2 regions of the Kitasatospora sp. NA04385 genome follow, and region 2 is predicted to be linked to the other one. Evidence: riboswitches for the same ligand, from Rfam matches in the RefSeq annotation. Region 2 holds a riboswitch; the other holds the start of a gene.
What was found. Region 2 has a riboswitch for glycine ahead of gcvP (aminomethyl-transferring glycine dehydrogenase). Riboswitches for the same ligand answer to the same signal wherever they lie in the genome.
Positions count from the first base shown of each region.

Region 1 (15,716 bases), 3.8 Mb from region 2:
CCACGGTGTGCGAGGAGGAGGGGCCGATGCCGATGGAGAAGAGGTCGAAGACGCTGATGGCCACGGGGTGACGTCCTTGTCCGGTCTCGTGGTGGTGCTGGGTCCCGTCTGGTGGACGGGGCGCGGCATGGGACGGGGCACCGCGCGCACGTCTTCCAGTGTGCGCGGTGCCCCGGGAAAGCTCGGGTGGGCCGCCGGTCGGGCGGCCGGACGAGCGGGGGTGCTACAGCTCCGGGTAGAGCGGGTGCCGGTCGGCGAGGGCGCTCACCCGGGCCTTGAGGGCCTGGGCCTTGGCCTCGTCGAAGCCGGGCTTCAGCGCCTCGGCGATGACGTCGGCGACCTCGCGGAAGTCCTCCGCGCCGAAGCCGCGGGTGGCCAGCGCGGGGGTGCCGATGCGCAGGCCGGAGGTGACCATCGGCGGGCGGGGGTCGTTCGGGACGGCGTTGCGGTTGACCGTGATGCCGACCTCGTGCAGGCGGTCCTCGGCGTCCTGGCCGTTGAGCTCGCTGTTGCGCAGGTCGACCAGGACCAGGTGCACGTCGGTGCCGCCGGACAGCACGGAGGCGCCGGAGGCGGCCACGTCCTCCTGGAGCAGGCGCTCGGCGAGGATCTTCGCGCCCTCCAGGGTGCGGCGCTGGCGCTCCTTGAACTCCTCGGAGGCCGCGACCTTGAACGCGACGGCCTTGGCGGCGATCACGTGCTCCAGCGGGCCGCCCTGCTGGCCGGGGAAGACCGCGGAGTTGATCTTCTTGGCGTGCTCGGCCTTGGAGAGGATGACGCCGCCGCGCGGGCCGCCCAGGGTCTTGTGGGTGGTGGTGGTGACCACGTCCGCGTACGGCACCGGGGAGGGGTGCAGCCCGGCGGCGACCAGGCCGGCGAAGTGCGCCATGTCGACCATCAGCAGGGCGCCGACCTCGTCCGCGACGCGGCGGAACTCGGCGAAGTCCAGCTGGCGGGGGTAGGCGGACCAGCCGGCGATGATCAGCTTGGGCTGGTGCTCCTTGGCGAGGCGCTCGACCTCGGCCATGTCGACCTGGCCGGACTTCTCGTCCACGTGGTAGGCGACCACGTTGTAGAGCTTGCCGGAGAAGTTGATCTTCATGCCGTGGGTCAGGTGGCCGCCGTGGGCCAGGTTCAGGCCCAGGATGGTGTCGCCCGGCTGGATCAGCGCGAACATCGCCGCGGCGTTCGCCTGCGCGCCGGAGTGCGGCTGCACGTTGGCGTGCTCGGCGCCGAACAGCTCCTTGATCCGGTCGATGGCGATCTGCTCGACCACGTCGACGTGCTCGCAGCCGCCGTAGTAGCGGCGGCCGGGGTAGCCCTCGGCGTACTTGTTGGTGAGCACCGAGCCCTGGGCCTCCATGACCGCCACCGGGGCGAAGTTCTCGGAGGCGATCATTTCCAGGGTGGTCTGCTGGCGGTGCAGCTCGGCGTCGACCGCGGCGGCGATCTCCGGGTCGAGCGCGTGCAGGGACTGGTTGAGAACCGTCATGAGTAAAAGGTCTCCCGGTCAGGCGCCGGTGAAGGCGGTGTAGCCGTCGGCGTCGAGCAGCTCGTCGGTCGCCTCGACCCGGACCTTGAACAGCCAACCGCCCTCGAAGGGCTCCGAGTTGACCAGGGCCGGCTCGTCGATGACCGCCTGGTTGACCTCGGTGACCTCGCCGGTGGCGGGGGAGAAGAGGTCGCTGACCGACTTGGTGGACTCAAGCTCGCCACAGGTCTCACCCGCGGTGACGGTGTCACCCACCGCCGGGAGCTGGACGTAGACGATGTCGCCGAGGGCGTCGGCCGCGTGCGCGGTGATGCCGACCGTCGACACCCCGTCCACGGCGGCGGTCAGCCACTCGTGCTCCTTGGTGTACTGCAGGTGCGTGGGGTTGCTCATGGCGTCATTCTCCAGGATCGCGGGAGGGGAGGGCGCGGCCGTCCGCTGGGCGGACGAACCGGAGGAGGACCGTTCGGGAGGGAACCGAGGGGGAGCGGCGGTCAGCGGGCGCGCTTGTAGAACGGCAGCGCGACGACCTCGACCGGCTCGGCCTTGCCGCGCACGTCCACCGCGACGGCGGTGCCGGGCTCGGCGTGCGCGGCGTCCACGTACGCGATGGCGATCGGCCGGCCCAGCGTCGGGGACGGCGCGCCGGAGGTGATCCGGCCGATCACGGCGCCCGCGGCGTCCACCACGGAGTACTCGGCGCGCGGGACGCGCTTGCCCTCGGAGACCAGGCCGACCAGCTTGCGCGGCGGGTTGGATTCGGCCGCGGCGGCGGCCTCCTCCAGGGCCTTGCGGCCGACGAAGGCGCCGTCGTTGGTGGTCTTGTCGAAGCGCACCACCCGGCCCAGGCCCGCGTCGAACGGGGTCAGGTCGGTGGACAGCTCGTGCCCGTACAGCGGCATGCCGGCCTCCAGGCGCAGCGTGTCGCGGCAGGACAGGCCGCACGGGACCAGGCCCTCGGCGGTGCCGGCCCCGGTCAGCGCGGTCCACAGGTGCTCGGCGTCGGCGGGGGCGCAGAACACCTCGAAGCCGTCCTCGCCGGTGTAGCCGGTGCGGGCCAGCCAGACCTCGCGGTCGGCCACGGTGGCGGGCAGCAGGGCGTAGTACTTGAGGCCGGGCAGGTCGGCGTCGGTCAGCTTCGCCAGGATGCCGCCCGCCTCCGGGCCCTGGACGGCGAGCAGCGCGTAGGCGTCCCGGTCGTCGCGGACCACGGCGTCGAAGCCGGCCGCGCGCTCGGTCAGCGCGTCCAGCACCACCTGGGCGTTGGAGGCGTTGGCGACCACCAGGTACTCGTCCTCGGCGGTGCGGTAGACGATCAGGTCGTCCAGGATGCCGCCGTCCTCGCGGCAGATCATGGTGTAGCGGGCGCGCAGCACGCCCAGCGCCGAGATGAAGCCGACCAGCGCGTGGTCGAGCAGCTCGCCGGCCTGCGGGCCGGAGACGGTGATCTCGCCCATGTGCGAGAGGTCGAACAGGCCGGCCCGGGTGCGGACGGCGAGGTGCTCCTCGCGCTCGCTGCCGTAGCGCAGCGGCATGTCCCAGCCCGCGAAGTCGGTCATGGTGGCGCCGAGCGAACGGTGCAGCGCGTCGAGCGCGGTCAGGCGGAGGGACACGACGGGACTCCCGGGATCTGGAAACGGGCAGGCTGGGGCGAATCTCCCCATCTGTCGTCGAACCTGAGAGCTTCACCGCCTTCCAACAGGATGGCGGCTTGCACCGTGGGTGGGCGCACGGCGCGGCCGTGTCCACTTTCCAGATCTGCCTCGCCCGGGCGGTAGGGGTGCCTGAGAGATTCCGGGGAGGACTTGCTCCTTCGGCGCCGGTCGCGGCCCAGTGGGCCGTTCCGGCTCTCCCGCGCGGGTTCGAGCGGCCGGTATGAAGTTTGACTTCGAGCGGGCCCATCATGGCACGCCCGGGCCGCCCGCGGGAGAGGGGCCCGGCCACCGGCGCACCGGGGCGCCCCCGCGCGCCGCTAACCTGATCGCAACTGCTGACGTGGAGGGGCGACATGGGGTTCCCGCTGGGTGGGGTTCCGGAGGGCGGGGCCTGGCCGGCCAACGAACTGGAGCGGGTGCTGACGGCCGCGCTCGGCGACCCGGGGGCGACCCCCCGGGTGATCGAGGTGCTGGCCCGCAGCCAGGTGTGGATCCCGCTGCCGTCCGGCACCGCGCCGGACGCCGAGGCGCTGGACCTGCCGACGCTGGAGCTGGCCGGCGCGCCGTACGTGCCGGTGTACTCCTCGCAGGAGCAGTACCTCCAGCACTGCCCGGGCATCCCGTTCGCGATCGCCCCGATGTGGGAGTTCGCCCGCGGGCTGCCGCTGGGCATCGGCATCGCGGTCAACCCGGAGGCGCCGGTGGGCATCCCGGTGCCGCCGGAGGGCGTGGGCGAGCTGCGGCGCGGGCCGCGCGGCGAGGAGTGGGAGGCGCAGGGGGTGACCGAGGGTGCCCGGGTGGCGCTCAAGGAGCCCGAGCCGCACCAGGAGCCGTTCGCCTTCCTGGCCGCCGCGACCGGCGAACTGGTGGCGCTGCCGGGCGTGCTGACGGCCCGTCGGGCGCTGGCCCGGGTGGAGGGCGAGCCGACCCTGCTGTACGTCGGCGTGCAGCTGGACCCGGCGGCCCCCGCCGACCCGGCCGAGGTCAACACCGCGCTGGGCCGGGCGCTCGGAACCGCGCCGCCGAGCTGGGGCGTCCACCTGGTGCTGCTCGACCTGGTCGCCGATCCGGTGGTGGACTGGCTGCTGGGGCGGGTACAGCCGTTCTACGTGCGCCCCTGACGGCGGCTCCCCGCCGGACGGCCCGCCCGGCCCCGGCCGGCCGCGCACGGTACGGCGGCATGACGACCGTCGGGTGCTCCCCATAGGGTTGCCCCGGCACACCGGAGCGCGGTGGCGAGCGGACGAGAGAGTGGGGCGGCGACGTGACGGGAGCAGCCGGCGACCCGGGGGCGGTCGAGCGCGCCCTCGCAGCGGTCGCACCGGAGCGCTGGGAGGCGTACGAGGGCCTGTTGCGCGCCCTGGCCGGCGGGCAGGTCTGGATGCTGCTGTGGCACGGCAGCCCCGGCAGCCCGGACGCCCAGTACGGGAACATGGACGTCGGCGGGCACGGCTACGCGCCCTGCGCGACCTCCCCGGCCCAACTGGCGGCCAGCGGCTGGACGCGGGCCCACGAGGTGGTCTCCGGGCCGGAGATCGCCGCCGCGCTGTACCGCTCGCGCTGGGGCCTGTGGCTCGACCCGCACCGCCCCGGCGGCGGCGTCGGGGTGCCCTGGGCCGACCTGAGGCGGATCGCGCTCGGCCTGGACCGGCTGCCGGCCGGCCCGCTGCGGATCTCCGAACCCCCGGCCCCGGCCTCGCCGTTCTTCGCCGTGCTGGAGCAGCAGGCCGGCGAGGTGCGGCCGCTGCGCTCGCTGCGGCGGGCCTGGGTGCAGCCGGTGCTGGGCGAGGCGTACCTGGCGATCGGGCTGGACCTGTACGACGCCTCGCCGCCGTCCGTCGAGGCGGCCCGGGCGCTGGTGCAGCGGGCGGCCGCGCAGGCGCCCGAGGGGCCCGGGGTGTCCACCGTGATGATGGCCGACGAGTTCGACCCGGTGGCGATGTGGATGTGGGCCAACGCCCGCCCGTTCTTCGACCGGCACGGCGCCCCGCAGGGCCACCCGACCGGCTTCGGTCACGCAGCGCAACCGCCGTCCGGGCCCGCCCAGGGCTGGGGACAGCCCCAGTGGCCGGGTCGTCCGGGCGGTTGACCCTACCCTGACGCGCTGTCCGAAAACCCCCGCTCCGATCTTTCCCCCGGTCGGCGGGGGTTTTTTGCCAGCTTTTGCCGACTCATGATCTACGCGCGAAACCCCAGGTGCCACCTGGCGTTTTCCCGCCAGTGGCGGGGTGTCGTCAGTGTTCCTCTTGACGGACACGTAACAGCTGTGTGAAGAGCGATATGCGACCTGGGCGATCTTGCATGCTGACAGATCACAGTTAGGCATCCTTCGCGATCGAGGTCTTCCGCCCGGCGCTCCCCATGACGGAGAGTGCTGCGCAATGCGGAGCGCGGCGCCTTCGGCCGAAGGAGAGCGCGCCACCGCCGGCACCCGAACCGCACGGCACACCGTTCCGTGCGGCATCCGGCCAGCCTGCTGTCCCCGGCTCCACCCGCTCGTGTCGTCAGCACCACCGCACTGCCTGCACCGAGACCGACTCGCACCGCACGCACCGCACTTCGCACCACCGCTCCGTACGCGCCACCGCCCGCCCACCACGGCTCGGCGGTGTCCGGGGCAACCCGCACACCCGCAGCAGCACGGCACGCCGACACCACCGCACCTGCCCCAGCACCATCCGCACCGCACGCGACTCCGTAGACCGGCCACCGCCGGCGAGGGGGACGGAACGACTCATGACCACACCCATCGACACCTCCGGCCCGGCGGCCGGCGAGCAGCCCGACGCTGCGTCAACTCCGGCTCCGGCCAAGCAGATCGAGGGCCGCTCGCCGGGGCGCATCGCCTGGAGCAGGCTCAAGCGCGACAAGGTCGCGCTGGCCGGCGGCGCCGTCGTGGTCCTGCTGGTGCTGGCGGCGGTCTTCGCCCCGGTGCTCACCGCACTGTTCGGGCACCCGGTCGGCGAGCCGCACCCGGACCAGATGAACCCCGACCTGGGCCTGCCCAAGGGCGCGTTCGGCGGCATCAGCGGCGACTTCCTGCTCGGGCTCGACCCGGTCTTCGGCCGCGACGTGTTCTCCCGGATCCTCTACGGCGCGCAGATCTCGCTGCTGGTGGCGCTCGGCGCGGCCGTGCTGTCGGTCTGCATCGGCGTCGTGATGGGCGTCATGGCGGGCTACTTCGGCGGCTGGGTCGACTCGGTGATCAGCCGGATCATGGAGGTCCTGCTGGCCTTCCCGCAGCTGCTGTTCAGCATGGCGCTGATCTCGGTGATGCCGAACGCCGCCTTCGGGCTCTCCGACAAGTGGCTCCGGGTCGCCATCCTGGCGGTGGTCATCGGCTTCTTCGGCTGGCCCTACATCGGGCGCATCGTCCGCGGCCAGGCGATGTCCCTGCGCGAACGCGAGTTCGTGGACGCCGCCCGCAGCCTCGGCGCGGGCCGCGCCCACATCCTGTTCCGCGAGCTCCTGCCCAACCTGGTGGCGCCGATCCTGGTCTACGCGACCCTGATCATCCCCACCAACATCCTGAACGAGGCGGCACTCAGCTTCCTCGGGGCCGGCGTCCGGCCGCCCACCCCGTCCTGGGGGCAGATGCTCTCGGACGCGGTCGGGATCTACCAGGCGGATCCCACCTACATGGTGATCCCCGGTCTCGCCATCTTCATCACCGTGCTCGCCTTCAACCTCTTCGGTGACGGCCTGCGTGACGCTCTCGACCCCAAGGGCAACTGAGCCCGCAACTCTGGAGGTTCTCCAACCCATGAAGCGAAACAGGACGCTCGCCGCGGCCGCCCTGGTGGCCGCCCTCGCCCTCACCACCGCGGCCTGCGGCGGGTCCAAGGGCGGCTCGGGGGGCGACAAGGCCGGTGCCACGAAGGGCGGTGCGGCCGGCTTCAACGCCGCGGCCGAGAAGGTGGTGAACCCGTCCGACAAGAAGGGCGGCACCCTCAACCTGTGGAGCAGCACCGACGTCGACTCGCTCGACCCCGGTCGCGCGTACTACGCCTCGGTGTGGAACTACGAGCGCTTCTACACCCGCACCCTGCTGGCCTACGACGGCAAGCCGGGCAAGGAAGGCCTGGAGCTGGTCCCCGACCTGGCCACCGCCAAGCCGGAGGTCTCCGCGGACGGGAAGACCTACACCTTCAAGCTGAAGCCCGGCCTGAAGTTCGAGGACGGCTCGGTCATCACCTCCAAGGACATCAAGTACGGCATCGAGCGGATCTTCGCCCAGGACGTCGTCTCGGGCGGTCCGACCTACCTGATCAACGAGCTGGACCAGGGCCAGGACTACAAGGGCCCCTACACCGACAGCGACCCGAACAAGCTCGGCCTCAAGTCGGTGCAGACCCCGGACGACACCACCATCGTCTTCACCCTGGCCAAGCCGAACTCGACCTTCCCGTACCTGCTGGCCATGGGCTCCGCCGCCCCCGTCCCGCAGAAGCTGGACACCGGCGCCACCTACGGCAGCAAGCCGGTCTCCTCCGGCCCGTACAAGTTCAAGTCGGTCGAGCCGGGCAAGGGCTACGAGCTGGTCCGCAACGAGAACTGGGACCCGGCCTCGGACCCGTTCCGCAAGGCGCTGCCGGACGTCGTCAAGCTGACCATCACCACCAACGCCGACGACATGGACTCCCGCCTGCTGGCCAACACCATCGACCTCGACTGGGCCCAGACCGGCCTGTCGCAGGCCGCCCAGGTCAAGGTGCTCCAGGACCAGGCGCTCAAGGCCAACACCGACGACCCGTACAACGGCTTCATCCGGTACGTCTCGATCGCGCCGTCGGTCGCCCCGTTCGACAACGTGCACTGCCGCAACGCGGTGCTGTACGCGGCCGACACCACCGCCCTGCAGACCTCCCGCGGCGGCTCGGTCTCCGGCTCGGTGTACGGCTCGATGCTGCCCCCGAACATCCTCGGCTCCGACGACTACGACCCGTTCGGCCTGACCAAGGGCAAGCCGAACGTGGCCAAGGCCAAGGAGGAGCTGGCCGCCTGCGGCAAGCCGGACGGCTTCAGCACCACCATCGCGGTCCGCGGCAACAAGGCCAAGGAGGTCAACTCCGCGGTGGCGCTGCAGAACGCGCTCAAGGCGGTCGGCATCACCGTCACCGTCGACCAGTACGACGGCAAGCTGATCTCCTCGGTCATCGGCTCGCCCGACGTGGTCAAGACCAAGGGCTACGGCCTGATCGTGATGGGCTGGGGCGCCGACTACCCGACCGGCTCCGGCTTCCTCCAGCCGCTGGTCGACGGCCGCTTCATCACCCAGAACGGCAACAACAACTACTCCGAGATCAACGACCCGGAGATCAACGGCTGGTTCGACCAGGCCGCCCAGGAGGCCGACCCGGCCAAGGCCGCCGACCTCTACAAGAAGATCAACCACAAGGTCGTCGACGGCGCCTACTACCTGCCGATCGTCGCCGACAAGGCCCTGAACTGGCGCAACCCGCGCCTGACCAACGTCTACATCACCGACGCCTTCGGCGAGGTGGACTTCCAGGCGCTCGGCGTCTCCGACGGCAAGTGACCTGGCCCGCCCCTTAGTTCGCACCGCTAGTCCGAAGGGCAGGTGAAGGCCCTGCCCGGGCCGGCCGCGGCACCCCCACCGGGGCGCCCGGCCGGCCCGCGGCAGGGCCGACCGCAGTGCTCGTGTATCTCTTCAGGCGGCTGATCAACGTCGTCTTCATGCTGTTGGTGGTCGCCGCGGTGACCTTCGGCATCTTCTTCATGGTGCCGAAACTGACCGGGACCGACCCCGCGATGCTCTACGTGGGCAAGATCGCGGACAAGGCGGCGATCGAGGGCATCCGCCACAAGATGGGCCTCGACAAGTCGATCATCGAACAGTTCTGGCTCTTCCTGCGCGGGGTGTTCGCCGGCCGCGACTACAACGCCGGCGTCGACATGACCCACTGCGCGGCCCCCTGCCTGGGCTACTCGTTCAAGACCGAGCAGGCGGTCTGGCCGCTGCTGCTCAACCGGGTCGGCGTGGACGTCTCGCTGGCCATCGGCGCCTCCGTGCTCTGGCTGGTGTTCGGCACCGCCACCGGCGTCATCTCCGCGCTGCGCCGCGGCACCGCCCTGGACCGCATCACCATGACCGTCGCGCTGGCCGGCGTCTCGCTGCCGATGTACTTCACCGGCCTGGTCGCGCTCGCGGTCTTCGTCAACCAGCTCGGCTGGTTCCCCAACAACTACACCGACTTCACGGACGATCCGGTCTCCTGGTTCCAGGGGCTGGTGCTGCCCTGGGTCACCCTGGCCTTCCTGTTCGCCGCGACGTACGCCCGGCTCAGCCGGGCCACCCTGCTGGAAGTCCTCGGCGAGGACTACATCCGCACCGCCCGGGCCAAGGGCCTCAAGGAGCCGGTGGTCATCGGCAAGCACGCCCTGCGCTCCACGATGACCCCGATCCTGACCATCTTCGGCATGGACCTCGGCGCCCTGCTCGGCGGCGCCGTGCTCACCGAGAAGACCTTCAACCTGCGCGGACTCGGCTACGAGGCGGTCACCTCGATCCAGTCCAGCGACCTCCCGGTGATCATGGGCGTGACCCTGTTCGCCGCCTTCTTCATCATCATGGCCAACCTCGTGGTTGACCTGCTGTACGCCGTCGTCGACCCCCGGGTGAGGCTGACATGAGCAACACCGACCAGCCCGACCTGGCAGACAAGAGCTTCCTGTCCGTCCGCGACCTGAAGGTGCACTTCCCCACCGACGACGGGCTGGTCAAGTCCGTCAACGGGCTCAGCTTCGACCTCGAACGCGGGAAGACGCTCGGCATCGTCGGCGAGTCCGGCTCCGGGAAGTCCGTCACCTCGCTGTCGATCATGGGCCTGCACCGCACCGGCACCAAGCGCGGCGCCCCGCGGATCAGCGGCGAGATCTGGCTCGACGGCGAGGAGCTGATCACGGCCGGCCCCGAGCGGGTGCGCAGGCTCCGCGGCCAGAAGATGGCGATGATCTTCCAGGACCCGCTGACCGCGATGCACCCCTACTTCACGGTCGGCGCCCAGATCGTCGAGGGCTACCGGGCCCACCACCCCGGCACCTCCAAGAAGCAGGCCCGCACCCGGGCGATCGAGATGCTCGACCGGGTCGGCATCCCGCAGCCCGACCGGCGGGTCGACAACTACCCGCACGAGTTTTCCGGCGGCATGCGCCAGCGCGCGATGATCGCGATGGCGCTGGTCAACGACCCCGCGCTGCTGATCGCCGACGAGCCGACCACCGCGCTCGACGTCACCGTCCAGGCGCAGATCCTCGACCTGATCCGGGACCTGCAGAAGGAGTTCGGCTCGGCGGTCGTCATCATCACCCACGACCTGGGCGTGGTCGCCGAACTCGCCGACGACATCCTGGTGATGTACGGCGGCAAGCCGGTCGAGCGCGGCCCCGCCGCCGCCGTCTTCGAATCCCCCGAGCACCCCTACACCTGGGGCCTGCTCGGCTCGATGCCCCGCCTCGACCGGGAGCTCCAGGACCGGCTGACCCCGGTCAAGGGCACCCCGCCGAGCCTGATCAACGTGCCGTCCGGCTGCGCGTTCCACCCGCGCTGCCCGTACGCCGAGCTCACCGGCGGCCGCTCCACCAGCGAGGTGCCCGTGCTCGCCGAGGCCACGCCCCGGCACCACGCCGCCTGCCACCTGCCGATCGCCGAACGCCACCGGATCTTCACCGAAGAGATCGCGCCCCGGCTGTGAGCACGTACCACCCATTTGGAGAGCAGCGATGACGGACAGTCAGGCGGCGGTGCCGCAGCTCGCGAAGGTGCCCGCCCAGGCGCCCGGGCCCGACCGCGAACCCCTGCTGAGGGTCACCGGACTGACCCGGCACTTCCCGGTCACCAAGGGACTGCTGAAGCGCCAGGTCGGCGCGGTGCGGGCGGTCGACGGCATCGACTTCGCGGTCAACGCCGGCGAGACGCTCGGCGTGGTCGGCGAGTCCGGCTGCGGCAAGTCCACCATGGGGCGCCTGGTCACCCGGCTCGACGAACCCACCGGCGGCACCGTCGAGTTCGAGGGCACCGACATCACCCACCTGGGCGTCGCGGCGATGCGGCCGTTCCGGCGCGACATCCAGATGATCTTCCAGGACCCGTACTCCTCGCTGAACCCCCGGCACACCATCGGCACCATCGTCGGCGCGCCCTTCCGGCTCCAGAAGGTGGCCACCGAGCACGGCGTCAAGCGGGCCGTCCAGGACCTGCTGGAACTCTGCGGGCTCAGCCCCGAGCACTACAACCGCTACCCGCACGAGTTCTCCGGCGGCCAGCGCCAGCGCATCGGCATCGCCCGCGCCCTGGCGCTGCGCCCCAAGATGATCGTGGCCGACGAGCCGGTCTCCGCGCTGGACGTCTCCATCCAGGCCCAGGTGGTCAACCTGCTGGACGACCTCCAGCGGGAACTCGGCCTCACCTACCTGATCATCGCGCACGACCTCTCGGTGGTCCGGCACGTCTCCGACCGGGTCGCCGTGATGTACCTCGGCAAGGTGGTCGAGATCGCCGACCGGGACGCGCTGTACGCCCGGCCGATGCACCCCTACACCAACGCCCTGATGTCCGCGGTGCCGGTGCCGGACCCGCGCCGCAAGGAGCGCCGCGAGCGCATCCTGCTCACCGGCGACGTGCCCTCCCCGCTCAACCCGCCGTCCGGCTGCCGCTTCCGCACCCGCTGCTGGAAGGCGCAGGAGGTCTGCGCGAGCCAGGAACCGCCGCTCGCCACCACCGGCACCGGACACCAGGTGGCGTGCCACTTCCCGGAGAACGCGGGCGAGTAGCGCCCCTGCCCGGGGCCCGCCACGAGGTCCGCCCGGAGGAGCCGACGCTCCCCCGGGCGGACCCGGCCGTTCGTGCACCGGGCCGGGCCGTCGTCGCCCTGCACCCGGGCGCCCAGCACCCGCGCCACCCGGCACATCCCGGCGAGCAGCTCATCGCTCGGGTGCTTGGCCGAGACCCGTCCGTCCTGCCAGTGCAGCGCCCCTCCGGACTCCGGCCGCACCGCCGGCTCGGCGATCCACTGCGGCTCCCCGGGCCAGCCGCCTTCGGGAACGAACAGCGCCAGACCCGGGTCGGCGACGACCGCCGCCGCCCACTCCTGCGCGCCGATGCCCGGCCCCTGCCCGCACCGCCGGCTCCTTCGTGCGGTGCTGCGGGAGCGTCAGGGCGTGTACTCGTAGCCGATCGTGAACCGGGCGGGGAGGCAGGACTCCGTGTACTCGATCAGGCCCTCCTCGTCCGACCAGCGGTGCACGAGGGCGAGGATCGGGCTGCCGACGGGCACCGCCAGCGCCGACGCCTCGCGCTGGTCGGCCTCCCGGGCGTGCATGTCGTCGCGCGCCGCCGTGATGGTCCGCCCGGTGGCTTCGAGGACCTTGGCGGTGATGCCGTCGTTGCGCCCGGGGGCCGTGTTGAGCAGGTCCGGCACCAGCGCGGCGAAGTGGGCCGGGTACCACGACACCGCGAAGAGGGTCCGCGACTTGCCCCGGCCCGCGATGTACTCGCGCCGGACCAGCTGCGCCCCGTGTTCGAGGTCGAACAGGTCGGCCACGTAGAGCGGGGGGACGACGAGACCGGCGGCCGTCACGCGGCTGGTCTCGCCGTCCATCAGGCTGGACCGCGCGCGCTGGACCCGCTCCAGCCGGTCACGGCTGCTGGCCGTCACCCGGGGGTCGTCCGCGACGAAGGTCCCGCGCGGGGACGTCCGGAGGTAGCCCTCCACCTGGAGGTGCTGGAGCGAGCGGCTCACCGTCGCGACCGCGACGTTCCAGCGGCCGGCGATCTCCTTGTTGCCGGGGAGCTTGGAGCCGGGTTCGAGCTCGCCCGACAGGATGCGCTGCCGGTAGTGGTCCGCGATGACGGACCAGGTTTTCGGAGTCCTGCTGGGCATGAGTCCTCACCATCGCACGTGGGGGTAAGTACCCTCCAAAGAAGGCTAGTTCACTCGAAACCGGTGGAGGAGAACTTGGAGGCGCATTCGGCTTCGATCGTGGCGGCAGCTCCGAAGGGTTCGCGAGCACGAGGCGCCCGCAGGCTTCTTGAGCATGTTCACGGGGACTCCGGACGAACGTGGGATTTCACGCTCCCGGACCCGGCCCGGGCTCGTACGCTGTGGGGATGACTGGCGGGCGGGTTCTTCGTGGTGCGGTCTTCGACTTCTTCGGTGTGCTCACGGCCAACATGGTCGAGGTGATCCAGTGGTTCGAGGCCCGGGAGGGGATCAGGCCGGGGACGTTCCTGACGGCGTGGGCCGACCCCCGGGGGCAGGAGCTGTTCCGCCGGCTCGAACTCGGCGAGATCACCCAGGAGGACTGGAACACCGGCTTCGCCGCCCTGATGGGCGTGCGGCCGGACGGTCTGCTGGGCCGGTACCTGCACGACGCCTTCCCGGCCCACCCGGTGCTGGAGGTCGTCCGGCAGGCGCGGTCGGCAGGCATCAGGACGGCCGTGCTGTCGAACTCCCTCGGCCGACAGCCCTACGACCCCTACGCGGGCTTCGACTTGAACGGCACCTTCGACGCCGTGGTGCTGTCCGCCGACCACGGCCTGCGCAAACCGGACGCGGCCCTGTTCCAGGTGGTGCTGGGCCGTCTGGGCCTGGAGGCCGCGGAGTGCTTGTTCGTGGACGACAGCGAGACGAACGTCGAGGCTGCGGCCGAGCTCGGATTCACCGCACTGCTCGGACTGGACGAGCAGGTGGTGGCCCGGCAACTGCGTGAACTGCTGGGGCTACCCGCCTGCTAGGAACTCCGCGACCGGCCGGTAGCGGCCGTGCGGGGCGAGTTTCTCGCGCAGTCCCTTGAGCTGGGAGGCCGAGCGGGCGGAGTCGACACCGCCGAGGCACTTGGCGGCGTGCCGGGCGGTGGCGATCGCGGCATCGAGATCGTGGTCGGCGAGATGGGCCTCGGCGGCGCGGGCGAGGTAGATGGCGTGCGTTCGGGGGTACTCCTCGTCACCCCGGTAGATGGTCATGCCGGTGCTGAACCGACGCAGGGCCTCCCGGGTGTCACCGAGCTCGAGGGCGGAGGAGCCCGCGATCATCTCGATCTCGCCTTCGGTGACCCAGTAGAGGACGGCGGGGTCGTCGTCGTGAACTCCCTTGTCCAGAGCGGTTCGGGCGAGGTGGAGCCAGTGTGCGGCCCCTGCCGCGTCTCCGGTCTTGGACAGCGAGCGGGCGGTGCGGGAGGCCAGCATCGCTTCCATCCGCGGGGTGCACCGGCCGCGGACCCGGGCTCGGGCGGTGTCGAGGATGTCGACGGCGCGCCGGGCCTGGCCGGGGGTGGAGTAGCACTGGATCGCGGCGAAGGAGAGGGCGTAGGCGCCGCCGATCACGTCCCCGCACTCGGCCGACGCCCGCAGTGACGCGTCGAAGTAGGACTGCGCGACCCCGGGACGGCCCTGGTCGAACGCCGCCCAGGCGACCTGGCGGGATGCTTCGGCTGCCGTTGCGTACAGGCGGTCCAGGAGCGTGCCGGTGAAGCGGCCGGACTTGATCGCTGTCACCGCCAGGGACAGGTCGCTGCGTGCGGCGTGGAACACCTCGCCGCTGCCGAGTCCGTCGTCCACCCTGCGAAGGTGTTCGAGACGGCTCTCCAGCCCCAGGAGCAGCGATGGGCCGTCCACTGTTCCTTCGGAACTCGACGCGCGGCCACGGATGGCCGTTCCCCAGTTGGTCGCGGACACGGACAGGGCGATTCCGGCTGAGATGAAGTCGCGGCGGTCCACTTGTCTCCCACCGGCCAGGTTGGTCAGGACGGTCAGGGCCGCTCCGTCCTGGCTCCACGGAACGGCTGCCGGTCCCCCGCCTGCGGCTGCTTCACGGGTGAACCTGCCCCCGGCTTGCAGGACCCGGTCGTAAGCCTCGGCGACCTGGTCCGTCACCCGCCGGTTGCCGTTCTCCACGTTGCGCAGGTACGCCTCGCCGAAGCCGGCCGCGTGGGCGAAGTCCGCCCACGACATACCTGATGCCCGACGGGCTGCTCGTAAATCGTCACGCAGCTGATCAGGCATCAAAGGTGCACCTCGAGAATGGGATCGCTCTTGGATCGCCCTGATCCATTGTCTCCCGGCCGATTGCCCTGTGTGCTTGTTTCGGCACAGATCGAAGCCACCCGAAGACCGGAACTCGTCGGCCTGAGCCCACATGCCCAGTGCGTACGACAAGCCCGCACCACGGAGCACCAGCCATGACGACACACCACCCGTTGCCGGGAAAACCGGACCAGAAGGCCAAGTTGACGATCCGGGTCTACCGGGTGCGGTCCGACGGGAGCCGGGTGGAGGTCTCCTCCTGCTTCTCGGACGAAGAGGAGATCCCACCGCTGGTTCCGGCGCTGACCTGGCCGGCCTGCGCCTGCCCGCGTTGCGCCGTCACCGAAGTGGCCTGAACGCATTCCACGACACCGAGCACCAACGGAGGGAAGCAAGTGCTGTACACCGGACAGCCGGTGGAGGAGGGCGACGTCCTCCACCGGTTCCTGCGCGGCAGGTTCACCGAAGCCGAGCGGGCCGCCGATCTGCTGGAACGGGCTTTCCAGGCGGCGAGGTTGGACCCGCC
Region 1 covers NZ_CP054919.1:5,240,771-5,256,486, forward strand. The annotation lists gene HUT16_RS23430 (L-serine ammonia-lyase) at 1-64, opposite strand, end outside; gene glyA (serine hydroxymethyltransferase) at 224-1,492, opposite strand; gene gcvH (glycine cleavage system protein GcvH) at 1,511-1,885, opposite strand; gene gcvT (glycine cleavage system aminomethyltransferase GcvT) at 1,987-3,105, opposite strand; glycine riboswitch at 3,255-3,357, opposite strand; gene HUT16_RS23450 (enhanced serine sensitivity protein SseB) at 3,501-4,268, shown strand; gene HUT16_RS23455 (enhanced serine sensitivity protein SseB C-terminal domain-containing protein) at 4,412-5,236, shown strand; gene HUT16_RS23460 (ABC transporter permease) at 5,884-6,882, shown strand; gene HUT16_RS23465 (ABC transporter substrate-binding protein) at 6,911-8,686, shown strand; gene HUT16_RS23470 (ABC transporter permease) at 8,803-9,801, shown strand; gene HUT16_RS23475 (ABC transporter ATP-binding protein) at 9,798-10,862, shown strand; gene HUT16_RS23480 (ABC transporter ATP-binding protein) at 10,891-11,940, shown strand; gene HUT16_RS23485 (GntR family transcriptional regulator) at 12,321-13,049, opposite strand; gene HUT16_RS23490 (HAD family phosphatase) at 13,277-13,903, shown strand; gene HUT16_RS23495 (helix-turn-helix transcriptional regulator) at 13,889-15,169, opposite strand; gene HUT16_RS23500 (hypothetical protein) at 15,346-15,546, shown strand; gene HUT16_RS23505 (hypothetical protein) at 15,586-15,716, shown strand, end outside.
Region 1: it holds a riboswitch for glycine, as region 2 does, so the genes downstream of both, gcvT (glycine cleavage system aminomethyltransferase GcvT) here and gcvP (aminomethyl-transferring glycine dehydrogenase) in region 2, are expected to answer to the same signal.

Region 2 (15,716 bases):
GGTATTCCGACCCTCCGCCGCCCGCCTTGTACGCTCCCTCCGTACTGCGCTTTCGCACCAGCACCCCTCGGAGTGACACCTTGACCAGCCAGCCCGACCACGCGCACGAGTCCGAGTCCGAGCAGGCCCTCGGCTTCGACGACCTGACCCGCGACATCGCCGAGGTCCCCGCCGTCGAGGTGATCACCACCGTCGCCGTCCACCTGATGAGCGCCGCCGCCGTCAAGTGCGGCCTGGCCGAGGGCGGCGAGGCCGACAAGGACCTCGACGAGGCCCGCAAGCTCATCACCGCCCTGGCCGGCCTGGTCACCGCCGGAGCCCCCGAGATCTCCAACTTCCACGCCGCCCCCCTCCGCGACGGCCTGCGCTCCCTCCAGCTCGCCTTCCGCGAGGCCTCCCTCGTCCCCGACGCCCCCGGCTCCGGCCCCGGCGAGAAGTTCACCGGCCCCGTGTACTCCTGACCCCCCGCACGACGGGAGCGGCCCGCCGGAAGGAGGACTCCTTCCGGCGGGCCGCTCCCGTCGTGCGCTACGCGTCGTACTCCTCCAGCGGCGGGCACGAGCACACCAGGTTCCGGTCGCCGTACGCGCCGTCGATCCGCCGCACCGCCGGCCAGTACTTGTCCGCCGGGTTGACGCCCGCCGGGAAGACCGCCTCCTCGCGGGTGTACGGGTGCGCCCACTCGCCGGCCAGCATCGACGCGGTGTGCGGGGCGTTGCGCAGCGGGTTGTCGTCCGCCGCCCACTCGCCCGCGCCGACCTTCTCGATCTCGCCGCGGATGGCGATCATCGCCTCGCAGAACCGGTCGATCTCGTGCAGGTCCTCGGACTCGGTCGGCTCGATCATCAGCGTCCCGGCGACCGGGAACGACATGGTCGGCGCGTGGAAGCCGTAGTCGATGAGCCGCTTGGCGATGTCGTCGACGCTGACGCCGGTCTCCTTGCTGAGCGGCCGCAGGTCGATGATGCACTCGTGCGCGACCAGCCCGCCGGGGCCGGTGTAGAGCACGGGGTAGTGCGGGGCGAGCCGCTTGGCGATGTAGTTGGCGTTGAGCACGGCCACCTGGGTGGCGCGCTTGAGGCCCTCGCCGCCCATCAGGCGGACGTACGACCAGGAGATCGGCAGGATCGCCGCCGAGCCCCAGGGCGCGGCCGAGATCGGCCCGACCCCGGTCGCGGGGCCCGCCTCGGCCTGCAGCGGGTGGTTGGGCAGGTACGGCGCGAGGTGCGCGCGCACCGCGACCGGGCCGACGCCGGGGCCGCCGCCGCCGTGCGGGATGCAGAAGGTCTTGTGCAGGTTCAGGTGCGAGACGTCCGCGCCGAACTTGCCGGGCTTGGCCAGGCCGACCAGCGCGTTCAGGTTGGCGCCGTCGACGTACACCTGGCCGCCGGCCTCGTGGACGAGCGCGCAGATCCGGGTGATCTCGGTCTCGAACACGCCGTGGGTGGAGGGGTAGGTGACCATCAGCACGGAGAGCTGCTCGCGGTGCTGCTCGATCTTGGCCTTGAGGTCCTCGACGTCCACGTCGCCGTCGGTGAGCGTCTTGACCACGACGACCCGCATGCCGGCCATCGCCGCCGAGGCCGCGTTGGTGCCGTGCGCGGAGGAGGGGATCAGGCAGACGTCGCGCTGGGTGTCGCCGTTCGCCCGGTGGTACGCCCGCACCGCGAGCAGGCCCGCCAGCTCGCCCTGCGAGCCCGCGTTCGGCTGGATCGACACCGCGTCGTAGCCGGTGACCTCGACCAGCTGCTGCTCCAGCCCGCGGATCAGGGTCAGGTAGCCCGCTGCCTGGTCGACCGGAGCGAACGGGTGCAGCTGCCCGAACTCGGGCCAGGTGACCGGCTCCATCTCGGTGGTCGCGTTGAGCTTCATGGTGCACGAGCCCAGCGGGATCATGCCGCGGTCGAGCGCGTAGTCGCGGTCGGAGAGCCGGCGCAGGTAGCGCAGCATGGCGGTCTCGGAGCGGTGGCTGTGGAAGACCGGGTGGGTGAGGTACTCGTCCTCGCGCAGCAGCCCGGCGGGCAGCGCGTCCGCGTCCTCGGCGATCTCCGCGGGGACGCCGAACGCGGCGAACACGGCCGCCAGGTGCTCGCGGGTGGTGGTCTCGTCGCAGGACACCGAGACCCGGTCGCCGTCGACCCGGTGCACGTTGACGCCGCCGGCCAGCGCCGCGGCGACGACCGCGTCGGCCCGGCCCGGGACGACGGCGGTCACGGTGTCGAAGAAGGCCTCGTGGGCGAGCTCGACGCCGCCCGCGCGCAGGCCGGCGGCGAGCGCGGCGGCGTAGCGGTGGGTGCGGCGGGCGATGTCGGCCAGGCCGTCGGGGCCGTGGTAGACGGCGTACATCGAGGCCATCACGGCGAGCAGCACCTGGGCGGTGCAGATGTTGGAGGTGGCCTTCTCGCGGCGGATGTGCTGCTCGCGGGTCTGCAGGGCCAGCCGGTAGGCGCGGTTGCCGTCGGCGTCGACGGAGACGCCGACCAGGCGGCCGGGCAGGTTGCGGGCGTACTCGGCGCGCACGGCCAGGTAACCGGCGTGCGGGCCGCCGAAGCCCATCGGGACGCCGAAGCGCTGCGAGGTGCCGCAGGCGATGTCGGCGCCGAGCTCGCCGGGCGAGCGCAGCAGGGTGAGGGCGAGCAGGTCGGCGGCGACCGCGACGACCGCGCCGAGCTCGTGGGCCCGGTCGATGACCGGCTTGATGTCGCGGACGGCCCCGGAGGCGCCCGGGTACTGGAGCAGCACGCCGAAGACGCCGCGCTCGGCGACCTCGGCGGGGATGCCCGCGGACAGGTCGGCGGTGACGACCTCGACGCCGGTCGGCTCGGCGCGGGTCTCGATCACGGCGACGGTCTGCGGCAGGGTGTCCGCGTCGACCAGGAAGACGCCGGCCTTGTTCTTGGTGACGCGCCGGGCCAGGGCCATCGCCTCGGCGGCGGCGGTGCCCTCGTCGAGCAGCGAGGAGCCGGAGGTGTCCAGGCCGGTCAGGTCGGCGACCACGGTCTGGAAGTTGAGCAGCGCCTCCAGCCGGCCCTGCGAGATCTCCGGCTGGTACGGGGTGTAGGCGGTGTACCAGGCCGGGTTCTCCAGCACGTTGCGCAGGATCACCGGCGGGGTGAAGGTCCCGTAGTAGCCGAGGCCGATCATCGAGGTGAGGACCTGGTTGCGGCCGGCCAGCTCGCGCAGCTCGGCGAGCACCTGGGCCTCGCTGCGGCCGGCCGGCAGGCCGAGCGCGGTGAGGCTGCGGATGGCGTCGGGGACGGCGGCCTCGGACAGCTCGTCCAGGGAGGCGTACCCGACCTGGGCCAGCATCTTCTGCTGGGCGTCGCTGTCGGGGCCGATGTGGCGGTGCTCGAAGGGGCTGGCCTGCTCAAGGTCGCTGAGCGTCGGCTGGGCGTTCATGGGGGTCGGGCCTCCTGGTCGCGGACCGGCGGTGGTACGCACGCGGTCGGCGGCCGTGGGAGCGCCTGGGCGTACGAACCCGTCAGCCTCCCCCTCTGTCATCGGTACCTGAGAGCTTCGCACGTCCGGACCGCACGGGCCCGGACGGCTTGCACCGTCGGCGAGGGCGGGGCCGGCCGGCTCCGGTGCCGACGGTCCTGCCCTGCTTTCCAGAGTGACCTGTTCTCGCTCGGTACGGATGCCTGAGAGATTCCGGGGAGGGGTTGCTCCTTCGGCGTCCCGCATCCCCCGTTCGGCGGGATCGGGACTCTCCCGAGCGGGCTCGGCGGTCGCCTCCGAGGTTACCAGCGCGGGCCCTTCGGATCACCGGTGCGGCCCTGTGATCTGCCCCGGACGGCGGTGTCCGGAGTGCCGCCGTCCGTTACGTGCCGTTTGGTGTGAAGTGGCGGCCCGGCACGCTCCTCCGGCCGCCGCCCGGACGTCCCTGAGGAGCAGCAGGACTGGAGGACAGCGTGCAGACCGATATCGATCCGCGCGACCTGATCGGACACAAGGCGGTCGACCGGAACGGTGACAAGATCGGCACGGTCGACGAGGTGTACCTGGACGACGCCACCGGCGAACCGGAGTGGGCGGCCGTCCGCACCGGGATCTTCGGCCGGGACGCCTTCGTCCCGCTGACCACCAGCGAGTTCTCGGGCGACGAACTGCGCGTCCCGTACGACAAGTCGCTGATCAAGGAGTCCCCGGACTTCGGCGTGGGCCAGCACCTCTCGCCGGCCCAGGAGCTGCAGCTGTACCGCTACTACGGGCTGGACACCGGCGGCGACACCGGCTCGGGCCCGACGGCGAAGACGGCGGCGGCCGGAACGGCCGGAACGGCCGGGGCCGCCGAGGCGGGAGCGAAGGAGCACCCACGCCAGGAGCCCCCGGCGGACCGCGACTTCGGCACCGTCGCCTCCTCCCCCTACCCCGCGCCCGCCCCGACCCCCGCCCCCGCGCCCACCGCCGAGGCCGCGGCCGCCGCCCCGGCCGCCTTCACGGCGGCGAAGTCCGGGCCCGCGTCGCCCCAGCAGCACGCCCAGGCGCAGCCCCAGGCCCAGACGCAGGCACAGAGTCAGGGCCAGGGCCAGGGCCAGGACCAGCAGAGCCAGGGCCGGCAGGCCCCGGGCCAGGCGGCCCCGACCGCGCCGGTGGAGATCACCTGCCGCGAGGAGCGGATCGACATCAGCACCGAGTGGCACGAGGTGGGCACCACCCGGCTGCGCAAGTACGTGACCACCGAGCAGGTGGAGCGCCGGGTGCCGGTGGTCCGCGAGCGGGTGCGGGTGGAGCGCATCCCGGTGTCGGACGCGGAGCGGGCGGCGCTGAGCGAGCAGGAGATCGCCGAGGCGGTCGAGGAGGTCACCCTGCGCGAGGAGCGCCCGGTGGTGCGCAAGTACCTGGCGCCGATCGAGCGGGTGCGCCTGGTGGTCGAGCGGTACACCGAGGAGGAGGTGGTCCGCGAGGAGCTGCGCCGCGAGCAGGTGGAGGTGCACGACGCGACCACCGGCAGCGGCGGCGGGGACGGCGAGGCGCGGCAGCAGCGCCAGCCGTGGAACGCGCAGCCGCAGTCGCCGACGGCGGCGAAGCCCCAGTCGGGCGCGAACGGCGGCCCGGAGCACGCCCGTCCGGAGCCGCTGCGCTCCTGACGCCGCGTCGGCCCGTCCGGCCCCGGTCCGCCCAGGCGGTCCGGGGCCGGCGCTTTGCCAAAGCTTCACCAATCGATATTTGACAGAGTGAAGCATCTCCCGACATCGTTGCTTCAGTTCCTGCACTATCGCCTGCCTGAAGCAACATGACGGAGGAGTCCCCCGTGCGTGAGGCACCACAGCCCACCCCCACGGCCGCCCAGCCCACCAGTGCCCGGGTCCTGCCCGCCCTGATCCTGGCCATGCTGGCGTTCAGCGTGGTGCAGACCGCGGTCGTCCCGATCCTGCCGGGCCTGGCCCGCGAGCTGAACGTCTCGGGCTCCAACATCACCTGGCTGATGACCGCGAACCTGCTCTCCGCGGCGGTCCTCACCCCGCTGCTGGGCCGCTTCGGCGACCTGCGCGGACGCAAGCCCATGCTGCTGGTCTCGCTGGCCGGCCTGGTGCTCGGCTCCGGCCTCGCGGTGGCCACCCACTCCTTCACCTGGCTGGTGGTGGCCCGGGTGCTGCAGGGCGCGGGCGGCGGCGTGCTGCCGCTGGCGATCAGCATCGTCCGCGACGAGCTGCCCCGGCACAAGGTCACCGGCGGCGTCGCCGCGATCTCCGCCTCGATGGGCGTCGGCTCCGGCCTCGGCCTGGTCGCCACCGGCCTGCTGCTGGAGCACTGGAGCTACAAGTCGATCTTCTGGATGGGCCTGGTCTTCGGCCTGATCGCGGTCGCGCTGGTGGTCCTGCGGGTGCCCGCCGACCCGGTCACCGAGAAGGAGGGCGGCGCCGACCCACTCGGTGCGCTCACCCTGGCCGGCTGGCTCTCCGCCCTGCTGATCGCCGTCAGCCAGGGCAACCACTGGGGCTGGACGTCCACCCGCACCCTCGGCCTGTTCGCCGTCGCCGCCGTGGTCGCCCTGCTCTGGCTCCTGGTCGAGTCCAAGGTCGCCCACCCGCTGGTCGACCTGTCGATGATGGCCCGCCCCGCCGTCGCCTTCACCAACCTCTCCGGCCTGCTGATCGGCTTCGGCATGTACGGCTCGTTCATGGTGATCAGCAACTTCGCGCAGACCCCGGAGAAGCTCACCCACTACGGCTTCACCGCGACCGTCCTGCACGCCGGCATCATGCTGCTGCCCTCCGCGATCGGCTCGATGGTCGCCGCCCCGCTCGGCGCCCTGCTGATCGCCCGCCGCGGCCCCCGCCTCCCGCTGGTCCTCGGCGGCTTCCTCGGCGCGGTCTCGATGGCCTACCTGGCGCTGCGCCACGGCGCCGAGTTCGACCTCTACTTCTCCTCCGCGGTCTTCGGCCTCGGCGTCGGCCTCGCCTACGCCGCGATGCCCGCCTACATCAACGGCGCCGTCCCGGCCGAGCAGTCCGGCATCGCCAACGGCATGAACGCCGTGCTGCGCACCGTCGGCGGCGCGGTCGGCACCGCCGTGATGAGCGCGATCCTGACCGGCGACACCCTCAAGCTGCCGGTGCCCGTGCAGCTCCCCACCGAGAACGCCTACCAGAACGCCTTCTGGGTGGCCGGTGCGATGTGCCTGGTCGCCGCGGCCGTCCCGTTCGCCATCCGCACCGCCAAGTCCGCCGCCACCCCCGCCGAGCAGACCGCCCCGGCGCTCACCAAGACCGACGCCTGACGGCGTCACCCTCGCGTCCTGGACACACGCGAGCAGCGGCAGCACCCCCCGCCAAGGGCATCGGCGGGGGGTGCTCCCGTTCCTCCCCCGCGCTCCCCGGCTCCCCCGCGCTCCCACGTACACCCGGCCCGCCCGGCTCCCCCGCGCTCACCCGGCCGGGGGCCTGAGCGGCAGCGCCCCCGAGGGCTCCAGCTCCCCGTCCCCCACCGCGAACGTCCGCACCCGCCCGACCGCCGAGTACGGCGTCTCGAAGCGCACCGTGACCCGGCCGACCCCGCTGCCCTGCACCCAGCCGGGCCCGAACTCACGGTGCGTCACGTCCTGCCCGGGCCACCACCGGCGGACCGCCGGGTCGCTCTCCACCTCCTCCGCCACCAGCTCCTCGGCCACCGCCGCCGTCCCCGACTCGCGCTCCTCCCGCTCCAGTTGGGCGAACAGGTCCTCCTGGGTGTAGTCCGCGAGCTGGGCCACGCCCACGCCCAGCAGCCGCACCCCGCCCGTGACGTCGACCTGCATCGCCAGCCGCCGGGCCGTCGCCGCGACCACCTCCTCGTCGTCCGTCGGGCCGCGCAGCGTCTCGGAGCGGGTCAGCGTCGAGAAGTCGAAGCGGCGGACCTTCAGCACCACCGTCCGCCCGGAGCGCCCGGCCGCCCGCAGCCGGCGCACGCACCGCGCGGCGAGCTGCTCGATCTCGCGCAGGATGCGGTCCCGGTCGGCGAGGTCGACCTCGAAGGTGTCCTCCACCGACACCGACTTGGCGTCCCGGTCCGGCACCACCGGCCGCTCGTCCCAGCCGATCGCCATCTGGAACACGCCCGCGCCGTGCGCCTTGCCGAGCAGCCCGACCAGCTCCTCGAACCCGGCCTCCGCCAGGTCCGCCACCGTGGTCAACCCGGCCCGGCGCAGCGCCTGTTCGGTGGCGGGGCCGATCCCGGGCAGCGCGCGCACCGGCATCGGGGCGAGCACCGACCGCTCGGAGCCGGGCTCGATCAGCACCAGCCCGTCCGGCTTGGCCCGCTCGGAGGCGATCTTGGCCATCAGCTTGGAGCCGGCCGCGCCGACGGACGCGGTCAGCCCGGTGTGCTGCACGATGTCGGCCCGCAGGTCCTCGGCCAGCGCCAGCACCAGCTGCGCCCCCGCCGCGGGCGTGGCCGCCGCGGCCAGCGCGGGCCCGTACGGCCCGGCCGCCAGGTCGACGAACGCCTCGTCCAGGCTGAGCGGCTCGACCAGCGGGGAGCGCTCCCGCAGCAGGGCCATGACGATCTCGCTGTTGGCCCGGTACGCGTCGAAGCGGCCGGTCAGGAACGCCGCGTTCGGGCACAGCCGGCGGGCCTGCGCCATCGGCATCGCCGAGTGGACGCCGAACTTCCGGGCCTCGTAGGAGGCGGTGGAGACCACGCCGCGCCCGCCGAGGCCGCCGACGATGACGGGCTTGCCGCGCAGGCTCGGCTTGGACGCCTGCTCCACCGCGGCGAAGAAGGCGTCCATGTCGAGGTGGATGATGCTCGGCACGGTCCGCACGGCTCGATCATCCCGCGCGGCACCGACAATCCGGCTCAGCCCCCGGCGCCCTCCTGCGCCGCCGCGTCCGCGAGCCCCCGCGCCACCCCGTCCTCGCGCGGCCCCAGCAGCGTCGGGTCCGGCCGCAGCAGCACGTTCGCCGCGGCCTTCACCGCGCCGCCGATCTCCCGCACCCCGCCGTACTTCCAGGTGGTGTCGTGCAGCTCGTCCACCCCGACCGCGTACGCGTCGATCCCGGCCGCCTCGCACAGCGCCAGCGCCCGCCGGACGTGGAAGGTCTGGCTGACCAGCACCGCCCGGTCGACGCCGAAGAGCCGGTGCGCCCGGCTGCACGAGTCCCAGGTGTCGAAGCCCGCGTAGTCGCCCACCACCCGCACCGAGGGCACCCCGCGCGCGATCAGGTACGCGCGCATCGCGTCGGTCTCGTCGTACTGGACGGTGCCGTTGTCGCCGGTCACCAGGATCACCCGCACCTTGTGCGCCCGGTACAGCTCCAGCGCCGCGTCCAGCCGGTGCGCCAGGTACGGGGAGGGCTCGCCGTCCACCAGCCCGGCGCCGAACACCACGGCGACCGGGGCCTCGGGCGCGCTGGCCACCGTGCCGACCTCCGCCGACTCGGCCAGGTACAGCCAGGTGATCGGCGCCAGCCCCAGCGCGGAGCACAGCACCACCGCCTGGAACCAGCGCCGCTGCCGCCGCCGGTCCACCGGCCGCACCGCGCGCCACACCGACCGCGCCCGCAGTCCCGCGCACCTCAAGATCGTCGACACACCGACCAGGACGAACGGAACGGGCCCGCCGGTTCCCCGCGCGGCCCGCGGGGCCCCCGCGGTCAGACCGCGCGGTTGCGGCGCTGCGCCAGTTCGTCGCCCGGGTCGTGGCCGACCAGCGTCTCGCCGGTGTCGGTGCGCTCGCCGTGCAGCCGGCCCAGCGCGGTCTCCAGCTCCTGCCAGACCGCGCCGACCGCGATGCCGAACACGCCCTGGCCGCCGTTGAGCAGGTCGACCACCTGCTGCGGCGAGGTGCACTCGTAGACCGTCGCGCCGTCGCACATCAGGGTCAGCCCGGTCAGGCCCTCCTGGTCGGCGGACTGCAGGTGGGTGACGGCCACCCGGATGTTCTGCAGCGACACGCCGGCGTCCAGCAGCCGCTTGACGATCTTCAGCAGGAGGATGTCCCGGAAGCTGTACAGCCGCTGCGCGCCGGCCGGGTACGCGGAGCGCACCGAGGGCTCCAGCAGGCCGGTGCGCGCCCAGTAGTCCAGCTGCCGGTAGGTGATGCCGGCGGCGGCGCAGGCCGTCGGGCCGCGGTAGCCGACCAGCGCGGACGTCGGGGCGAGCCGCTCGATCGCGGGCTGCCCGGGCTGGACGGCCGGGAAGCGGCCGAGCCGGGGCAGTTCCTCGGCCTCGGGTTCGGGCCGCCAGGGCCGCCCGATCAGCGCACGGCCGGCCCGCGGCACGTGCACCGCGCACAGCGCTCCGGAACGCGTCTCGTCGCCGGTGCCGCTCATCGCCAACCTCCGTCCGTTGCGCCCGAGGCCCCCCGGGTCCCCGCAGGGGCCCCGCCGGGACCCGGGCTGCGGGTGGCCCGTCCGGCGGGCCATCACCTGACGGTAGGCAGTCGCCAAAGCACCGTCAACGATCGCCACGCCGGGGGCTTCCACAAACTTCACCCCATCGAGTGGTTATTCGTGCCCCATGTGTGGGTAGCCGGAGGTATTCCCGGCTTAACGGAGTTGCGACCCGCCGCCGACCGGGCTAGCGGGCGGACCGGCCGTCCGGCCACCGCGGGCCACCGGCCCCGACGGCCCCGGCACCGCGCCGCGACTACTGCTGGCCGCCCCCGAAGTCCTCCGGCGAGACCTGGTCCAGGAACTCCCGGAACTTCTCGACCTCGTCCTCCTGCTCGTCCGGGATCGAGATGCCGGCCTCCGCCAGCACCTCCTCGCTCCCGTAGATGGGCGTGCCGGTGCGCAGCGCCAGCGCTATCGCGTCCGAGGGGCGCGCGCTCACCTCGACACCACCGGCGAACACCAGGTCCGCGTAGAACACCCCGTCCCGCAGGTCGTTGATGCGCACCTCGGTCAGCTGCTGCCCCAGCGCCCCGAGCACGTCCTTGAACAGGTCGTGCGTCAGCGGGCGCACCGGGGTCATGCCCTGCTGGGCGAAGGCGATCGCGGTGGCCTCACCCGGCCCGATCCAGATCGGCAGGTAGCGGTCACCGCCGACCTCCCGCAGCAGCACGATCGGCTGGTTTGAGGGCATCTCCACCCGGACACCCACGACGTCGAGCTCATTCACACCAGCAACCCTATGGCGCGCGCCCCCGATAGGAAAGCGCAGCAGGCAGCGGCCGCCGTGATCAGGACCGCCGCCGGCCCGCCCGCCACCGGCCGTTCAGGACCGGGCCCGCAGCCCCGCCTGCACCATCGCCGCGTGCAGCCGCACCGACAAGGTGGCCAGTTCCCGTGCCGTCGCCTCGGCGTGCGCCCGGGTCTGCGGGTTGCGGTGCCGCCGCAGCGGCGCCACCACCTGCTCCACCAGAGCCACCTCGCGCTCGGCCGCCGCCTTCATCGCCCGCAGGTGCCGCGGCTCCAGGCCGAACCGGCCCAACTCCGCCACCAGCCGCGCGATCTGCAGCGCCTCGCCGTCGTACCCGCCGTCCGGCCCCGGCTGCACCAGGCCGTACGACTCCCACTCGACGAGCTCGCGCTCCTGCGCCTCGGCCGCCGCGATCAGCTCGGCCCGGCCCAGCCGCACCCCGCCGGGCGCCGCGGCCGCGGCCGCCAGCTCCCGGTCCGCCTCCTCCAGCGGCCCCGGACGGGACTCCGCCCCCGGCAGCGCCGGGGGCTGCTCGCCGCGCTCGATCGCGTCCAGGTGCTCGCGGATCACCCGCAGCGGCAGGTAGTGGTCGCGCTGCATCCGCAGCACGTACGCCAGGCGCTCCACGTCCGCCGCCGAGAACTTCCGGTAGCCGGACGGGGTGCGCTGCGGCTCGACCAGGCCCTCCGCCTCCAGGAAGCGGATCTTGGAGATCGTCACCTCCGGGAAGTCGTCCCGCAGGAAGGCCAGCACCGCGCCGATCGACAGCAGCTCGTCACCCCGCCGGCGCGCCTCGCCCGTGCGGCGCGAGGCCGGCACGGGCGAGGACCCGAGGGACGGGGTAGGAATCTGTGGGGTCACTCGGGCTCCAAACGGAGAAGTGGTCAGTACCCCCGGTGGTGGCTGGCGAAGAACACCAGCCGGTACTTCCCGATCTGCACCTCGTCGCCGTTGCCGAGCAGCACCTCGTCGATCCGCTCCCGGTTCACGTAGGTGCCGTTCAGGCTGCCCACGTCCGCGACCGAGAAGCCGCCGTCGTGCTGCCGACGGAACTCCACGTGCCGACGCGACACCGTCACGTCGTCCAGGAAGATGTCACCCTGCGGGTGCCGCCCCGCCGTGGTCACGTCCGAGTCCAGCAGGAACCGGCTGCCCGAGTTCGGGCCGCGCTGCACGATCAGCAGCGCCGAGCCCGGCGGCAGCGCGTCGATCGCCGCCATCACCTCGGCCGACAGCGCCGGCGTGGCGCCCGTCGAGGTCGCGGTCGGGTCGTACGACTCGATGCCGGAGATCGAGATGGTCGAGGTGGTCTCCACCGCGCCCTCCGGGAAGCCACCGCCGCCACGCAGCTGGGTGCCGCAGTTCGAGCAGAAACGGGCCTGTGCCGGGTTCTGGTTCCCGCACCGCGGGCACGGGCTGGTGCCAGCCATGTTCACAGCCTCCTGGCGCGGCACACCCGACTGGACGTGCCCGGCATAGGGGTCCGGGGCAAACCCTCCACCGGAGGTTGAGGGTCCTGACGCGAAACCTATGCGCGGCCCGCCCGACGAATCAACCGACGCGCCGTACGCCGCGTCGAACTGCCCGGTCGGGATGCCCGCGCCCTGGGTCACGTCGTCCCGGTACATCGGACGCTGCCCCTCCGGCGCCGGACGCATCGACGGCACCCCGGCGTCCTCCTGCCGGTAGCGCGCGGTCGGCGCCTCGACCGCCTTCTTGTTACGGCCGAAAAGCTTCGAGAAAAAACTCACGGGCGAATCCCCTTGCGTGTGACAGAACCGCCCGCGGGGCAGGGTTCAAGGCTCGGTGTGGCGGTGGGACCGGCATCGGACCGGAGACTGACGAACGGTAAGACCCAGTGTCGCCGACCCGCCGCGCAAACCCACCACCGGGGGTCGTCCGCGGCTGACGAACCGTACGGAGCGCGCCCCGTCACTTCGCCGCCGGCTTGCCGTACTGCAGCGGCTTCGGCGCGGCCAGCGCGTCCACCAGGACCTTCTGCTGCTGGACGATGGTCGCCCGGGCCTGGTGGTTCTCCAGGCTGCGCACCACACCGCCGGGGATGTTCAGCGCCGGAGTCAGGTCCTGCGGGTTGCCGACCACGGTGAAGCGGAACGGCTGCAAGACGTCCTTCCCGTCGATCCGCACGCCGCCGCCCGACGAGTTGTCGGTGAAGTAGGTACCGGCCACCACGCGCACGTCGTTGATCTGAATCGCCTCCGCCCCCGCCGCTCGGAGTTCCTGCAGGGTGTCCAGCAGCATATCCGCCTTCACCTGCCCTTGGGGATCATCGATCGTCAGCACGATCCCCGGGCCGGTCGCCTTCTCCGTCCCGGCCAGCACGCCGAGCTCGGCCGCCTTCTTCCGGGTCTGCTCCTGGGCCTCCTTGGCCTGGTTGGAGGAGTTCTCCAACTGGGCCAGGGACTGCTCCAGCTGCGTCTTCTCCGACTGGAGACGCTGCTGCTTGCCGTCCAGTTCGTCGAGGATGCGGACCAGGTCCTCCTGCCGGGCCCCGCGCAGCTCGCTGTGGTCGTTGGTCGAGCGCACCTGGATCGCCAGCGCCAGCCCCAGCGCGAACAGCAGCAGCGCCACCACCAGCTGGCCCCGCGACACCCGCGGCGGCCACAGCGCCGCCTTCAGCCGCGTCCGCCCGTCCGACGGCAGCGGCACCGGCACCGGCACCCGCGACGCGACGGCCCCCGCGGCCCCGCCGTCCGCCCCCTCCGGCCCGGCCGACGCCGCGGCCGCGGCCTCCGGCTCCGCAGCGGGCCCGGGCTCGACCACGGGCTCCCCCGCGGTCGGGGGCTGCACGGCCGGCTCCTCTTCCCGCTCCCGCGGCTCCTTCTCCTCGCTCACAGCCGCTCCCTACGCCCTGAACACGTGCCGGCGGATCGCCGCCGCGTTCGAGAAGATCCGGATGCCCAGCACCACGACCACGCCGGTGGACAGCTGCGACCCCACGCCCAGCTGGTCGCCGAGGAAGACGATCAGCGCCGCCACCACGACGTTCGACAGGAACGACACCACGAAGACCTTGTCGTCGAAGATCCCGTCCAGCATGGCCCGCACCCCGCCGAACACCGCGTCCAGCGCCGCCACCACCGCGATCGGCAGGTACGGCACCACCGCGTTCGGCACCTCGGGCTGCACGAACACGCCGACGATCACGCCGATCACCAGACCCAGTACGGCAATCACGGTGTAGCAGCTCCTGTTCCGGTGGAGGTGGTGGAAGTGGACTTCGCGGTCGCCCGCGCGGACTTCGACGGGGCCCCGCCGCGCGCCGCGCTCGGCGAAACGGACGGCGATCCGGACGGGGAACCGGACGGCGGTCCGGACGACGAGGGCGAGGGCGACGGGCTCGACTCGGCGGGCGGCTCGGGAGACGCCTCCGGGGACGCCTCCGGCCCGGCCACCCGGAGCGTCACGCCCACCGCGGCCGGCAGCGTCAGCGACTTCTGCGTCGACAGCGTCGAGCGGATGCCGTAGCTGTCCTCGATGATCTTCAGGTAGTGGCCGCCCTCGTTGTCCTGGAAGGCCTGCGACAGCCGGGGCCCGTCCCCGATCGCCAGCACCGTGTACGGCGGCACCAGCGGCCGGTTGTCGACCAGGATCGCGTCACCGGCCGCCCGGATCGCCGACAGCGCGGTCAGCCGCTGCCCGTTCACCGACACCCCCTCGGCGCCGGCCAGCCACAGGCCGTTCACCGCGTACTGGAGGTCGTGGTCCTTGACCCGGCCGTTCTTGCCGTGGGCGCCGCCGTTGCGCGGGTCGCTGACGTTGCCGCCCGAACCGCTCCCCGACGCGTCGTCGATCACCAGCTTCACGCCGGGGCCGGTCATCTCGCCGGTCCCGGTCCGCGCCGCCAGCAGCGCCGCCCCGCCGTCGTCCCCGGCCTGGAGCGCCGCTTCCTGGGCCTGCTCGACCCGGTCGCGGTCCTCCTCGACCTTCCGCTGCAGGGCGTCCACCGCCGCGTTGGCGTCGTTGACCCGGGTGACCAGGGCGTCCCGCTCCTTCGCCAGGACGGGCGCCGCGGCGTGCGTGTTCACCGCCCCGACCGTCAGCACGACGGTCGCCAGCGCCAGCCCCAGGGCCAGCACCAGCCGCCCCTTGGCCGTCCCCGGCAGCCGCGAGCTGCCCTCCGCCCCGCGCGCCCGGGCCGCTTCCGCGTACCCGTCGTCGAGCGAGTGCTCCATCACGGTGGTCAGCAGGGACATCGAGGCGTCCGGGCGGCGGAAGCGCCCCTCCGGGTCGCTCGGCGTCGGCGTTGCTGGCATGCGGGATATCGTTTCACGATCGCGAGGTGCCCCACGACCAGCTCCGGGCCCCGTAGGACGGTTTCGGCACAGGATCGTGACAAACCCGGGTGGGGGCGGGCCCGCGGGCCCGCCCCCACCTCATTTCCCCCGCACTACCTCCCGGCGCTGTCCACGACCGCGGCCCACTCGTCGAGCAGCCGCTCGGTCGCCTCGTCGTCCGGGCCCTCGGCCCACAGGTGCGTGACGGCCTCCGCCGGGTCCGGCAGGACCAGCGTCCACCGGCCGTCCGGCTCGACCACCCGCACGCCGTCCGTGGTGTCCAGCTTCCGGTTGCCGGCCGCCTCCACCACCGAGCGCATCACCATGCCCTTGGCGGCCCATGGCGTCGCGATGTCCCGCTTCTGGATGTGCGCCTGCGGGATCCGCGCGTCGATCTGGCTCAGCGTCAGCTGCGTCCGCGCCACCAGGCCGACCAGCCGCACGAACGCCGCCGCCCCGTCCAGCACCCCGGAGAACTCGGGCACCACGAAGCCGCCGCGCCCGTCGCCGCCGAAGACCGTGCCGTCCGCGGCCGCGGCCTTCGCCAGGTCGTCCGGCGAGGTCGTCGTCCAGGTCACCTGGGTGCCGTGGTACGCCGCCACCTGCTCGGCGATCCGCGTGGTCGTCACCGGCAGCGCCACCTGCCCGGAACGGCGCTCGGCCGCCACCAGGTCCAGCAGCACCAGCAGCGCCCGGTCGTCCTGGATCACCCGGCCGAGCTCGTCCACGAAGGACACCCGCTCGCCCACCGGGTCGAACCGCACGCCGAACGCGGCCTGCGAGGACGCCACCAGCTCGCCCAGCCTGGCCAGCGCCGCCTTCCGCTCGTCCGCGCCCTCGGTCGGCCGGGAC
Region 2 covers NZ_CP054919.1:1,474,308-1,490,023, forward strand. The annotation lists gene HUT16_RS06360 (DUF1844 domain-containing protein) at 81-461, shown strand; gene gcvP (aminomethyl-transferring glycine dehydrogenase) at 529-3,399, opposite strand; glycine riboswitch at 3,620-3,724, opposite strand; gene HUT16_RS06370 (PRC and DUF2382 domain-containing protein) at 3,912-5,090, shown strand; gene HUT16_RS06375 (MFS transporter) at 5,255-6,724, shown strand; gene HUT16_RS06380 (DNA polymerase IV) at 6,872-8,245, opposite strand; gene HUT16_RS06385 (vancomycin high temperature exclusion protein) at 8,281-9,015, opposite strand; gene HUT16_RS06390 (MerR family transcriptional regulator) at 9,078-9,755, opposite strand; gene HUT16_RS06395 (bifunctional nuclease family protein) at 10,072-10,545, opposite strand; gene HUT16_RS06400 (MerR family transcriptional regulator) at 10,642-11,385, opposite strand; gene HUT16_RS06405 (FHA domain-containing protein) at 11,451-12,317, opposite strand; gene HUT16_RS06410 (DUF881 domain-containing protein) at 12,499-13,422, opposite strand; gene HUT16_RS06415 (small basic family protein) at 13,432-13,764, opposite strand; gene HUT16_RS39115 (DUF881 domain-containing protein) at 13,761-14,843, opposite strand; gene HUT16_RS06425 (mannose-1-phosphate guanyltransferase) at 14,978-15,716, opposite strand, start outside.